Regions from separate parts of the Devosia sp. genome, predicted to be linked through region 1. Evidence: predicted binding sites of a transcription regulator. Region 1 holds the regulator's gene; each other region holds the start of a gene.
What was found. The regulator LexA, encoded in region 1, represses DNA repair genes until DNA is damaged. The targets are predictions, from matches to a motif close to TGTTCNNNNTGTGTTCNG.
Positions count from the first base shown of each region.

Region 2: recA (recombinase RecA) is a predicted target of LexA. The motif match lies at 1,776-1,793, and genes of this name have one in related genera.
Region 3: KIT02_RS16995 (PA0069 family radical SAM protein) is a predicted target of LexA. The motif match lies at 2,541-2,558, and genes of this name have one in related genera.

Region 1 is NZ_CP075529.1:764,518-768,720, forward strand. Features, by position in the region: gene KIT02_RS03715 (NUDIX domain-containing protein) at 739-1,155, opposite strand; gene KIT02_RS03720 (nuclear transport factor 2 family protein) at 1,155-1,532, opposite strand; gene lexA (transcriptional repressor LexA) at 1,534-2,250, opposite strand; gene mazG (nucleoside triphosphate pyrophosphohydrolase) at 2,843-3,652, shown strand; gene hflX (GTPase HflX) at 3,649-4,203, opposite strand, start outside.
Region 2 is NZ_CP075529.1:1,090,634-1,094,836, reverse strand. Features, by position in the region: gene KIT02_RS05410 (aldo/keto reductase) at 1-496, opposite strand, end outside; gene araD1 (AraD1 family protein) at 591-1,583, opposite strand; gene recA (recombinase RecA) at 1,865-2,941, shown strand; gene alaS (alanine--tRNA ligase) at 3,120-4,203, shown strand, end outside.
Region 3 is NZ_CP075529.1:3,456,599-3,460,801, forward strand. Features, by position in the region: gene KIT02_RS16980 (ribonuclease HII) at 1-275, opposite strand, end outside; gene KIT02_RS16985 (DUF4180 domain-containing protein) at 277-642, opposite strand; gene KIT02_RS16990 (hypothetical protein) at 720-1,301, shown strand; gene KIT02_RS16995 (PA0069 family radical SAM protein) at 1,323-2,471, opposite strand; gene KIT02_RS17000 (MDR family MFS transporter) at 2,829-4,203, shown strand, end outside.

The DNA of each region.
Region 1 (4,203 bases):
GGCCAATGGCCTCCGGGTTCGTGATACCACCGCCTCTGCCATTCGAGATTAGCTCTCATGGCCTTCTCGACTAAAATCCTTCCACCGGAAGGATTTTGCGTGCCGCCGCCTCGAAGCTGCGGCATGGGGCGAGATTCGCCTCGGTGCCGGTCGTCCGGCAAAAGTATAGGTGAGGAAAACCTCGCCCCATGCACCGGAGACTCGTTCATCGCATTGGTTTCGGCGGCGTTGCGTCCGGTGCCGTCCATGAGGGACTGCTTCGTCTTCGCCCTGCTGGCGACGTGGCAGCTGCCAATCCGGTGCAGCCGGAAGGGCCCGACATGATCCCCGGGGAGGTTCCGGGGGTCCGTCCATATGCGCGAACGGAAGATGGGCGACCCCGTTTCTCCATCCGGTCCCCCGCACCGATTGTTCGTCGCGACCGCGCAGCCCGTGCAGGGGTGAGCACAATATGCCTGTGGTCTTGGGGGAGGGGGATAACTTCAGGCTACTCACACGCGGCGCGGTCAACACTTCGCCCGTGACCCGGCGCATGCAGGCCGGGTGCATGCAAGCTGGTCGCATCGAGATTTTCAGGGAAATCTCCCCGAACGCAGGGATTTCCGATCAACCAAAGGTTCCCGCTTTCGCGGGAATGACACCGGGAGTGAACGGGAACGCGGTGTGTCAATCCATCGATGAGCACCAGCTTAGCTCACCAAGCCTCTGGACCGAGCGGGGCCCTGAAACACCGATGCGTCAGGAGCTCGTGGGGGTCCTTGCTGAGATCTCATCCAAGGCCAAGACGAAAAATGGGTGCCATTCGGGTCCCGGCGACGCAGTCAAATTCCACCAGAAGAAATCAAAGCGGTGACCACCATCGTCCAGCGTGTGGAAAGAAAAGCGATCAGGCACATCACCCACGGTGACAGGTACGAAATGCCACACTTGCCCCGCGGCGATGTGCTCACTTGTCCAGACTGTACCCGCTCCGGCTTGCCCCACAATACCGGACTCTTCAGCCAGTTCGCGCAACGCGCCCTCGGCTATGGACTCCCCCGGCTCCCGCGTGCCTTTCACCAATTGCCAGCCGGCCAGGGGGTGGGCGAAGGCCAATATTTCCAGTCCCGCAGCATGGCCGCGCACTACGACAGGGCAGACCTTTTCGACCGGCATCACGTCGGCTCCGCACTCAAATGCTCGTGCACGATAAGCCAGCCCTCGGCACGGCGCCGCAAGACACTCGTGCCGCGCCCGCCGCCCTCGATGCGTGAGCCATCAACCTCCGCTCGCCAGCGGAACGAATAAGTGCAGGCAGCCGCCCCATCATCTGAGGCAATCCAGGCTAGCTCTTCGAGCCAATAGGTCTCGTTCTGAAGCCGGGTCCAGGTCGCCTCGAAGGCAGCTCGAATTGCGGGCAAGCCACGATAGGATCCGGAGCTGAACCAGAAGACCGCGTCGGCATCGATCAGGTCTTCGAGCAGGTCAAAGTCATGGGCATTTATGCCTTCGGCATAGGCGTCCATGACGGCCTTGGCTGTGGGATAACCCACCTTAATATTTCCGCAGCAGCCCCACGAGACGGCCCTGGACCTTTACCCGGTCGGGCGGGAAGATGCGGGTTTCATAGGCCGGATTGGCGGCTTCCAGCGCCACGGTATTGCCCTTGCGCCGCAGGCGCTTGAGCGTGGCTTCCTCATCATCGACCAAGGCCACGATGATCTCGCCGGTCGAGGCAATGTCCTGCTTCTTGATGAGAACCGTGTCGCCATCGAAAATCCCGGCCTCGATCATCGAGTCCCCGCGCACTTCGAGCGCATAATGCTCGCCAGGCCCGAGCATTTCAGGCGGTACGGCGATGGTGTGCGAGTGCGATTGAATGGCTTCGATCGGCGTACCGGCCGCAATGCGTCCCATGACCGGTATGGACACCGGCCGCGCATAATCGTCCGACCCCGACGATGCACGGGCAGGGGGTGCTGATACCTTTCCGAGACTGCCCTCGATTACGGCGGGCTCGAAGCGTGCCTTGCGACCGCCCAAGGATGGATTCATCGAGTCCGGAAGCTTGACCACTTCCAGCGCCCGCGCCCGGTTGGGCAGCCGCCGGATGAAACCACGCTCTTCCAGAGCCGTGATCAATCGGTGAATGCCCGACTTGGATGCGAGATCGAGCGCATCCTTCATCTCGTCGAACGAGGGCGGGATCCCGCTTTCCTTCATCCGTTCATGGATGAACATCAGCAGTTCGTGTTGTTTGCGTGTCAGCATCGGCCCCACAACCCTAGAATCGGAACATAGACGGAACGACTATACGTGTTCCAGTTATGTTCTGCAACTCCTCACGCGCCGGGAGGAGCAAAGGTTGCGCTGATGGCCCAATGTCGCGACGGCAATAAGGCCGGACGGCGCCAAGGGCTTGGTCAAAAAACCTCGAGATTGGACAGGCTCACCATGAAGTCTTCGAACTCTCGGTGACGCCCAGCAAGCCACCATGCGGACTAGCGGAACCATCACGGCTTATGACAGAATCGTCGTAGGCACGGACATGGTAGACGCGAGGTCCGGCAGGCTCTCCGGGAGGTTCAGCCAAGTACGCGCTTGGGGAACCGTAGCGACAGCTGGCCGGACTTGGGAAGGCTTGCACCTTTGGCCGGCACGAAATCGTCTTAGTTCATAACCCGGCCTTGCCGTATTCGTGAGCCTGGCTACGGTAAAACCGTCCGAAATCCAGGCCGCGGTCACATCAAATAGTTCCATAATATATATTATGCGAATTACGGAGATGCGTTGATGGCCGCTGACGGTGCCACTCCACTCCCGGGCTGATACGCTGGCGCCACCGATTCCTCAGGACCCGACCATGCAGCCCTCTCGCGATCTCAGCCGCCTTATCGAAATCATGGCCGCCCTGCGTGATCCCGATGGTGGATGTCCATGGGATCTCGAGCAGGATTTCAGGACGATCAGGCACTACACGATCGAAGAGGCCTATGAGGTTGCGGACGCAATCGAGCGCGAGGATTTTGCCGACTTGCGCGAGGAACTAGGCGATCTGCTGCTGCAGCCCATCTATCATGCGCAGATGGCCAAGGAAGCCGGTCACTTTGACATTGGCGATGTCATCCATGCGATCACGGAAAAGCTTATCCGCCGCCATCCGCATGTTTTTGGGGCGGTGTCCGCTTCCGGAGCCTCGGATGCGCAGGACCGCTGGGAGGCCATAAAGGTTGCCGAGCGCGCGGCAAAGGCGGGCAGCAAGGGGCAGGCTGAGCCGTCCGTACTCGACGATGTTCCACAGGTGCTGCCCGCCCTCGCCCGCGCCGCAAAGCTGACAAAGCGCGCGGCAAAGGTGGGTTTTGACTGGCCCGACCTTCAGCAGGTGCGCCACAAGGTCGAGGAGGAACTGGACGAGGTTTTTGGAGCCCATGCAGCTCATGATGCCGGGGCCGTCCACGAGGAAATCGGGGACCTGTTGTTTGCGGTCGCCAATCTCGCCCGCAAGGCCGGCATTGACCCGGAAGCGGCATTGCGGGATGCCAATTCAAAATTCACGCGGCGCTTTCACCATGTCGAGGCGCGATGCCGCGAAGATGGAATTGCGCCCGAGCAGGCCGGTCTGGACCGGTTGGACGGCTATTGGAACGAGGTTCGCGCCCGCGACAAACTCTAGCTGCCGTCGGCCTCGATCCGGCCATTGAACCGCTCGAGGAACATGGCCCGGTGGCGCGGATCGACACGCACGACAAAACTGGTGCCGCGCTCGTCGGGCTCACCGCGCAAGACGACCTCGGCATGGCTGTGTAGCCAGCCGATATCGGCCCCGGCGCTGTGCGGCACATGGACCTGATAGGTCCGGCTTTGCTCCCCCAGGGTTTTCTCGATGACCTCGAGCAGGTGATCCACCCCCTGCCCGGTCTGCGCCGACAGCGGCACGCTGGTGACGACGGCCCCTGCGGGCTTTGCTGAGGCCAGGGCCAGCACGGGGTCTTCCAGAAGGTCGACCTTGTTCCAGACTTCGACAATGGCAGTGTTTTCGGCGGACACGCCCAATTCATCGAGCACAGTCAGCACATCCTGCGCCTGCGCCGCGTGATCGGCATTGGCGATGTCGCGGACATGCAGGATGATATCGGCCTCGGTGACCTCTTCGAGGGTCGCGCGAAATGCCGCCACAAGATCGTGAGGCAGATCGGCGACGAAGCCCACGGTGTCGCTCAGCAT
Region 2 (4,203 bases), 330 kb from region 1:
CGCCATTGGCCAGTTGTGACCACAACGGCATATTGCCCGCCTCGCCATGCGTTGCGGTGCCGATATCATGCACGTAGAGCATGTCGACGCGGTCGAGGCCGAGCCTTTGCAGGCTGTCCTCGTAGGACCGCATGATCCCTTCATAGGAATAGTCATAAGCCTGGTCGAAGGGCAGGGGATCGACCCAGTTGCCCTTGTCCTGGCTGGCCGGGTCGACTGGCTTGAGAAGGCGGCCGACCTTGGTGGAAATCACCGGGCGGGGTTTGGCGGACCGCACCACCTCGCCCACGAGATGTTCCGAGCGGCCCAGGCCATATTGTGGTGCGGTGTCGACATAAGTGATGCCGGCATCCAGCGCGTGAGACACGGTGGCACGCGCCTGATCGGCCGGCACGGCCGAAAATATCCCGGCAAGGCTCGCCCCGCCCAGGCCAAGCGTTGTGACCCCGAGTTCGGTCTGGGCAATGCGGCGTTTTTCGAATGGGCGCACGGTCATGTCGGGTCTCCGTCAGGCGGCGGATAACTGACATGTTAGTTGCAAAGAGTAAAGGCGGAGCGCTCGCGCCCCGCCCTTTCGTACGGTTTTCCGCTCAATAGAGCCCGGCGATGACGACAGGCTTTTCCTGTTCGACGCGCACGGGATTGCGCAGCGGCAGGCCGAACTGGGCTTCCTCGATTTCGAAGACGTCATCCGGGCGGGTCGAGATGCCATCGGCAAAGCTCAGGGTTGCCGTGCCGAACATGTGCACATGCACGTCGCCGGGCTGGCAGAACAGATCATATTTGAAGTGGTGATATTCGAGATTGGCGATGGTGTGGCTCATATTGTCCTCGCCCGAGAGGAAGGGTTTTTGCCACAGCACGTCGCCATCGCGCCGGATTTTCGAGGTGCCTTCGATATGCCGGGGCAGGTCGCCGACCCGCAGTTCGGGTCCGAAGGAACAGGCGCGCAGTTTCGAATGGGCGAGGTAGAGGTAGTTGATCCGCTCCGTGACATGGTCTGAAAACTCATTGCCCAGCGCAAAGCCCAGCCGTCGCGGTTGCCCCTTGGCGTCGATCACATAGATACCGGCAATCTCCGGCTCCTCACCAGCATCGAGTGCAAAAGACGGGGAGGGGATGGCGGCGCCCGGATTGATCACGACATGGCCGTTGCCCTTGTAGAACCACTCCGGCTGCACGCCCTTTTGGCCGGCCGCCGGCTTGCCGTTCTCCAGGCCCATCCGGAACATCTTCATGCTGTCGGTCAGCTCATTGGCGGGCTTGTCGGTATTCTTGTGCATGGCATCGCGCGTCGCGGCCGAGCCCAGATGAGTGAGACCGGTGCCGGTCACATGCAGGTGGGCCGGATCGGGATGATCGATTGGGGCCAGCAAGCGGTTTTCAGTCAGCAGAGCCTGCTTGTCGATCGCTGCGCCCAGCCCCTTGTCGGCAATCGTCGCGGCGAGGCTGCCACTGCCGGCAAGGCTGGCCTGAACCAGCTCATAAACGCTGGTGACCGCGTTGACCGTGTGGGTCTGGCCATTCTGTGTCACGCCGACGGCGCGATGGCCCTTGTCGTCGATGAACTGGATGAGATGCATGTGGTTCGTCCTGATGTCGCGCCGCGGGGGCAGGGCTGGTGCGGGGCATAAAACGCATTGCGGCCGGACCTGTCCAGTCAAAAATCATACTTTTGAGCCATGCCGGACGCTACTGACAGAATCAGGCAATGGGCGCTGGCATCTTGCGCTGGACGAAACCACAGATGTTCTCATTTTGTCCCTTGACGGAACTGAAACAAAATGAGAACAAATAGGACACAGAAACCAAACCGGCCTCTCGTTGCACAGCCCTCGGGAGCGTGAAATAAGGAGACAGCACTATGGCAGCTTCGCCACTTCGCGTTGTTGAGGGTGGATCGATGGACAAGGACAAGGCTCTTGCGGCGGCGCTGAGCCAGATCGAGCGGAATTTCGGCAAGGGCTCGATCATGCGCCTGGGCGAGAACTCCGCCATCGAGGTGGAAGCCATCTCCACCGGCTCGCTGGGGCTCGACATCGCCCTGGGTATTGGCGGCCTGCCAAAGGGCCGTATCGTCGAGATTTTCGGGCCGGAAAGCTCGGGCAAGACCACCCTGGCCCTGCATGTGGTGGCCGAGGCCCAGCGCAAGGGCGGCATCTGCGCCTTTGTCGATGCGGAACATGCCCTCGACCCGGTCTATGCCCGCAAGCTCGGCGTCAATGTCGATGACCTGCTGATTTCGCAGCCCGATGCGGGCGAACAGGCTCTCGAAATCACCGATACGCTGGTGCGGTCGGGTGCCATCGATGTGCTTGTGGTCGATTCCGTGGCGGCCCTGACGCCGCGCGCCGAACTCGAAGGGGAAATGGGCGACAGCCTGCCGGGCCAGCAGGCCCGCCTGATGAGCCAGGCCATGCGCAAGCTGACCTCGTCGATTTCCAAGTCCAAGTGCCTCGTCATCTTCATCAATCAGATTCGCATGAAGATCGGGGTCATGTATGGCTCGCCGGAGACCACGACGGGTGGCAATGCGCTGAAATTCTATTCTTCCGTGCGCCTCGACATCCGCCGTATCGGCGCCATCAAGGACCGCGAGGAGATCGTGGGCAACCAGACCCGCGTCAAGGTGGTCAAGAACAAGCTGGCACCGCCGTTCCGCCAGGTCGAGTTCGACATCATGTATGGCGAGGGCATTTCCAAGACGGGCGAATTGCTCGATCTGGGCGTCAAGTCCGGCATCGTCGACAAATCCGGCGCCTGGTTCTCCTGGGATAGCCAGCGCCTCGGGCAGGGGCGTGAGAATTCCCGGCAGTTCCTCAAGGACAATCCGGAAATCGCCGCGACCATCGAGCAGGGTGTACGCGAAAGTTCGGGTCTGCTTGGCGAAGTGCTCCTGGTGGCCGGTGGCGAGGACGACGACGGCGGCAGCGACGACTGATCTCCAGCAAATCCCATGCAATGATTTGAGGCACCGGTTCTCCGGTGCCTTTTTTCTTGTCGGCGGGGCGCTTCGAGCGGTGTTGCAATGCTGGACAGGCCCAAGGCCTGCGGGCTAGAAAGCCGGTCAAAATCCTTTGTCGGGCGCCCTGGCGCCTGCTCGCCATGAAAGCTTCTGCATGACCAGCGTAAACGACCTCCGTTCGAGCTTTGTCGATTACTTTGCCCGCAACGGACATGAGGCCGTCCCCTCGAGCCCGCTCGTCCCGCGCAATGACCCGACGCTGATGTTCACCAATGCGGGCATGGTGCAGTTCAAGAACGTTTTTACCGGCGTGGAAAAGCGGCCCTATTCTACGGCCACCACGGCGCAGAAATGCGTGCGCGCCGGCGGCAAGCACAACGATCTCGACAATGTCGGCTTCACCGCCCGTCACCACACCTTCTTCGAGATGCTGGGCAATTTTTCCTTCGGTGACTATTTCAAGGATCAGGCCATCGAACTGGCCTGGACCCTGCTCACCAAGGACTGGGCCCTGCCGCGCGAAAAGCTGATGGTCACCGTCTATGAGGACGATGACGAAGCGCTGGAACTCTGGAAGAAGATCGCCGGCCTGTCCGAGGACCGTATCGTGCGGCTCGGCGCCAAGTCGAATTTTTGGCAGATGGGCGACACCGGTCCCTGCGGGCCGTGTTCGGAAATTTTCTATGACCACGGCGAAAAGGTCTGGGGTGGCCCCCCGGGCTCGCCCGATGAAGACGGCGACCGCTGGATCGAGATCTGGAATCTGGTGTTCATGCAGTTCGAACAGCATCCCGACGGGTCGCGGACCGGCCTGCCGCGGCCTTCCATCGACACCGGCATGGGTCTCGAACGCATCGCTGCCGTCATGCAGGGCGTGCACGACAATTACGACATCGACCTGTTCAAGGCGCTGATCGGCGCTGCCGCCCATGTCACCAATGCCGATGTGAACGGGCCGGGCAATCGCAGCCTGCGGGTCATTGCCGATCATCTGCGCTCGATGAGCTTCCTGATTGCCGAGGGCGTGCTGCCCTCCAATGAAGGCCGCGGCTATGTGCTGCGCCGTATCATGCGCCGCGCCATGCGCCACGCGACCCTGCTTGGCGCCAATGAGCCGGTGATTCACAAGCTCGTTCCGACTCTCGTGCGCGAAATGGGCCAGGCCTATCCCGAACTCAGCCGCGGCGAGGCGATGATTGCCGAGACCGTGCGCCTCGAAGAGGGGCGTTTCCTCAAGA
Region 3 (4,203 bases), 890 kb from region 1:
TCGGCATGGCCCATAATGGCCTCGTACAAGTGGTCGCGACGCTCGGCATTGAGCTTTTTGGAATCATCGAGACCCGATGGAATATGGTTCGGGTCGAGCCGCACCGCGGCGACCACCACAGGTCCCGCCAGCGGCCCGCGACCAGCTTCGTCGACACCCGCCACATAGCGGGCCCCACGCGCCATCAACATGGTTTCATGGCTGAAGTCTGGGCCGTCGGCCTCACCGGCGAAAAGCGCCGGTGCTGGATCGGTGGTTGGCCTGCGTCGGCCCATGTCAGGCCGCTCCGCCCAGAGCGTTCTCGAGCGCGGCGGAGTCGGTCACGAACAGGTGATGGCCGATACGGTTGGTCTCGCCGACAAAATCCCGCAGCGCCTTGCTGGTGGACAAGGCCCCGACAAGATCACCGATGATCGCCAGACGCATCTGGTAATTCTGCAGCTTCTGGAAGAAGTGCCCGGCCTGCCTGGAACTGAGGTCGAAAAACGCCGGTCCGAAGCGCTCCGCCGGCACGGCAATCATGTCGGCCCCGGTGCCATAGGTTTCCCCCAGAATGTCGAGCGCATCCTGTTCGCTGGCCAGTGCCGGGCCAGTTTTGGCAACGAAATAGACGGTGACACCATTGATGGTTTGAACGGTCATCGGCGACTCGGCATTTCAAAATCCTGACCGTGCTGATATAGCACAGGCGCCGGGGGGCAAAGGCGAGAGAGACTTACATGCGCATTGCAGGCCTGCTAGCGGCTTTGCCTCTGCTTGCGGCACCCGTCGCTGCGGAACCCTTCCATCATCCTTATGGCGAATGGCGCGAATACCATCGCGACTGGCTCGCCGCCTGTCCCGATGCCATCAACGAGGACGCCGCCGATTATTACGGCTATTCCTGCTTTGCCAGCACCGGCAGCCAGGAGCTCAACGGCGCCAACTTGCCGGCCTATAAGCTGACTTTGATCCGCAACCGGCTGGACGGCACGCTCGACGTGGCGATAACCGTGTCTCCCGATAAGGGTGAATATGATCCGGCACGCCCGATGGTTCTGCATTTCGGCGGCGAGGCCCCGATCAGCCTGGCGATGAATTCCGATATCGAAACCCGCTTCAACACGGTCAATCAGTTCTTCATTGCCGATCCGGCTCTGCGGGAAAAGGTCATCGAGCGCATGAGCGAACGCGTCGCCGTCACGCTCTCGGTCCCGCTCACGGGTGTCGAACAGCCGGTTTCGACGCGCCTCTCCATGCAGGGCGTTCTGGCATCGCTGGATTTCATGGCGACCTATGCCCGCAAGGTCGCGCAATACTGATCTGCCAAGCGGCGGTTAAGATCAGAACAGGCTCATCTGCGGGCTGTCCACCTTGGGCGGCTCGAACAGGTCGGAGCGCAGCGGCGGCAGTTTCGCGTCCAGTCCGTAGCGATCGCGTGCCTTTTCGAAGCGCTGGCGCAGCAGTGTTGCATAAGGCCCTTCACCGACCATGCGGCTGCCGAAACGCGGGTCGTTGTCGCGTCCGCCCCGTGTGTCGCGCACCAGCGACAGAACATGCCGCACCCGGTCGGGAAAATGGCGCAGCAGCCACTCGCGGAACACGTCGCGCACCTCGCCCGGCAGGCGCAGCAGGATCATCTGCGCGCTGATCGCGCCCTGGGCCTTGCCGGCATCGAGAATGCGCTCGAGTTCCATGTCGTTGATGGCCGGGATCATCGGCGAGGCAAAGATGGCGGTCGGAACGCCCGCTTCGCTGAGCAGCCGGATTGCTTCCAGCCGCCGTGCCGGCGAGGAGGCGCGCGGCTCCATCTTGCGGCTGAGCTTGTGATCCATCGAAGTCACCGACAGGGCCACTTTGACCAGATTGAGTTCAGCCAGTTCCGTGAGCAGGTCCAGATCGCGCACGATCAGCGCCGATTTGGTGGTGATCATCACCGGGTGGCGGGTTTCCAGCATCACCTCGAGAATGCCGCGCGTCAGCTTATGCGTGCGTTCGGCCGGCTGATAGGGATCGGTATTGGTGCCCATGGCAATGGGTTTGGGCCGGTAGGATTTTGCCGAAAGTTCCGCTCGCAAGGCCTCGACTGCATTGGTCTTCACATAGATGTCGCGCTCGAAATCGATCCCGGCGGAGTGCCCGAGATAGGCGTGGCTTGGCCGGGCAAAGCAGTAGGAACAGCCATGCTCGCAACCACGATAGGCGTTGATCGACCGCTCGAAGCCGACATCGGGGCTGTCATTGGTGGTGATGATGGTCTTTGCGCGCTCGACATGTTCGATCGTCTCGAACAGGGGCAGGGTTTCCACGCTCCCCCAGCCGTCGTCGAATCCGCTGCGCTGATGGGTTTCGAACCGGCCGGCGCGGTTCGATTGTGCGCCGCGTCCGCGCGCCCGGTCCGGCTGCACCAGTTCACGCCGCGCCAGATCGGCATCGCGGCTGCGGCTGAGCCGCTCGAGCGCTTCAAATGAGGGGGCCTGGTAAAGGGCCATGTCTGTTCTCCTGCCGGCGCAAGGAAGAATCGCTACTTCCCTAACGCAGGAACAGGCTATCAGGTTGATGAGAACATAACAAGAACATGAAGCGGTGCCGCATCACCGCCCCCATGCATATCGGTCTGCCTGTCATGCATTACAAGACTGGACGGGCAGGGGTGTTGGGAGTAGAGAGCGCCCCTCTGCCCGGTCCACTCAGCCCCACCCATTTTCGCGCGTATCCGCCCCTGGGCGAAACGCGTTGTGCGTCTGGCTGCTGACACAGACCGTCGCAAAAATTTGAAACACCGTGTCGAAGAATGCGCGGACCACCCGTCATGGTGGCGTAGCGACAGGCCCCGGAAGGACATGATGATGACAATGGACGCAACAATGGACGCCGCCCCGGAGGTCACGGAAGGCGAGCCCGACAACGCCGCGCGCAATCGCCTGGTGATCGGCATCCTCCTGGTGTCCACCTTCGTGGTGTTTCTCAATGAAACCATCATGAGCGTGGCCATTCCCCACCTGATGAATGATCTCGGCGTGGCCGCCAGTGCCGCTCAATGGCTGACCACGGCCTTCCTGTTGACCATGGCCGTTGTCATTCCGGTGACCGGTTTCCTGCTGCAGCGGCTCAATACCCGCCCGATCTTCATGCTGGCCATGGCGATCTTCTCGCTTGGCACCCTGGTCTGCGCGCTGGCGCCGGGTCTCGAACTGCTCGTCGCCGGGCGCGTGGTCCAGGCCGTCGGCACCGCCATCATGATGCCGCTCCTGATGACTACGGTCATGACCCTTGTTCCCCCAGAGGGCCGCGGCAAGACCATGGGCAATATTTCCATCGTCATGTCAGTGGCGCCGGCCATCGGGCCGACCATTGGCGGGTTCATCCTCGCACATTTCGACTGGCGCTTCATGTTCTACTTCACCCTGCCCATCGCCATTGGCGCGCTGGTGCTGGGCGCCTCGCGCATCCGCAATGTGTCCACGCCCCGCTATGCGCCGCTCGATATCCTGTCGGTGATCCTCTCCGCATTCGCCTTCGGGGGCCTCGTCTATGGCCTTTCGAGCCTGGGCGAAGGCGCCGAGCATGGTTCGGCCATTCCGGCCTGGGTGCCGGTTCTGGTGGGTCTGGTTGCTATGGCGGTGTTCATCTGGCGTCAGGTGAACCTGTCGCACCAGGACAAGGCCCTGCTCGATCTGCGCACCCTGCAGCACCGCAACTACACCTTCGCGCTCGTCGTCATGGCCATCGCCATGGTTGCCTTGCTCGGCAGCTCGATCCTGCTGCCGATCTATACGCAGAACGTGCTGGGTCTCGATACGCTGCAGACCGGCATGATCCTGCTTCCCGGCGGCCTGCTGATGGGCCTGATGGGCCCCATCGTCGGCCGGCTCTATGACCGCGTCGGCCCGCAGCCGTTGCTGGTTCCCGGCGTCATCCTTGTATCGCTGGTAATGTGGTCCCTGACCTTGGTCAGCCAATACACCCCGATCTGGGCGGTGGTCGCCGGACACATAACCCTGAGCTTCGGCCTGGCGTTGACCTTCACGCCGCTTTTCACCGCCTCCATGGGGTCGGTGCCCATGCCGCTCTATTCCCATGCGAGCGCCATCCTGGGTTCGGTCCAGCAGGTCGCCGGCGCGGCGGGCATTGCCCTGTTCGTGGCGGTCATGAGCCTGCGCACCGCCGCCGCAGCCAGCGAGGGGCTGACCGGTGTCGATGCCCTGGCGGCCGGTATCCGCT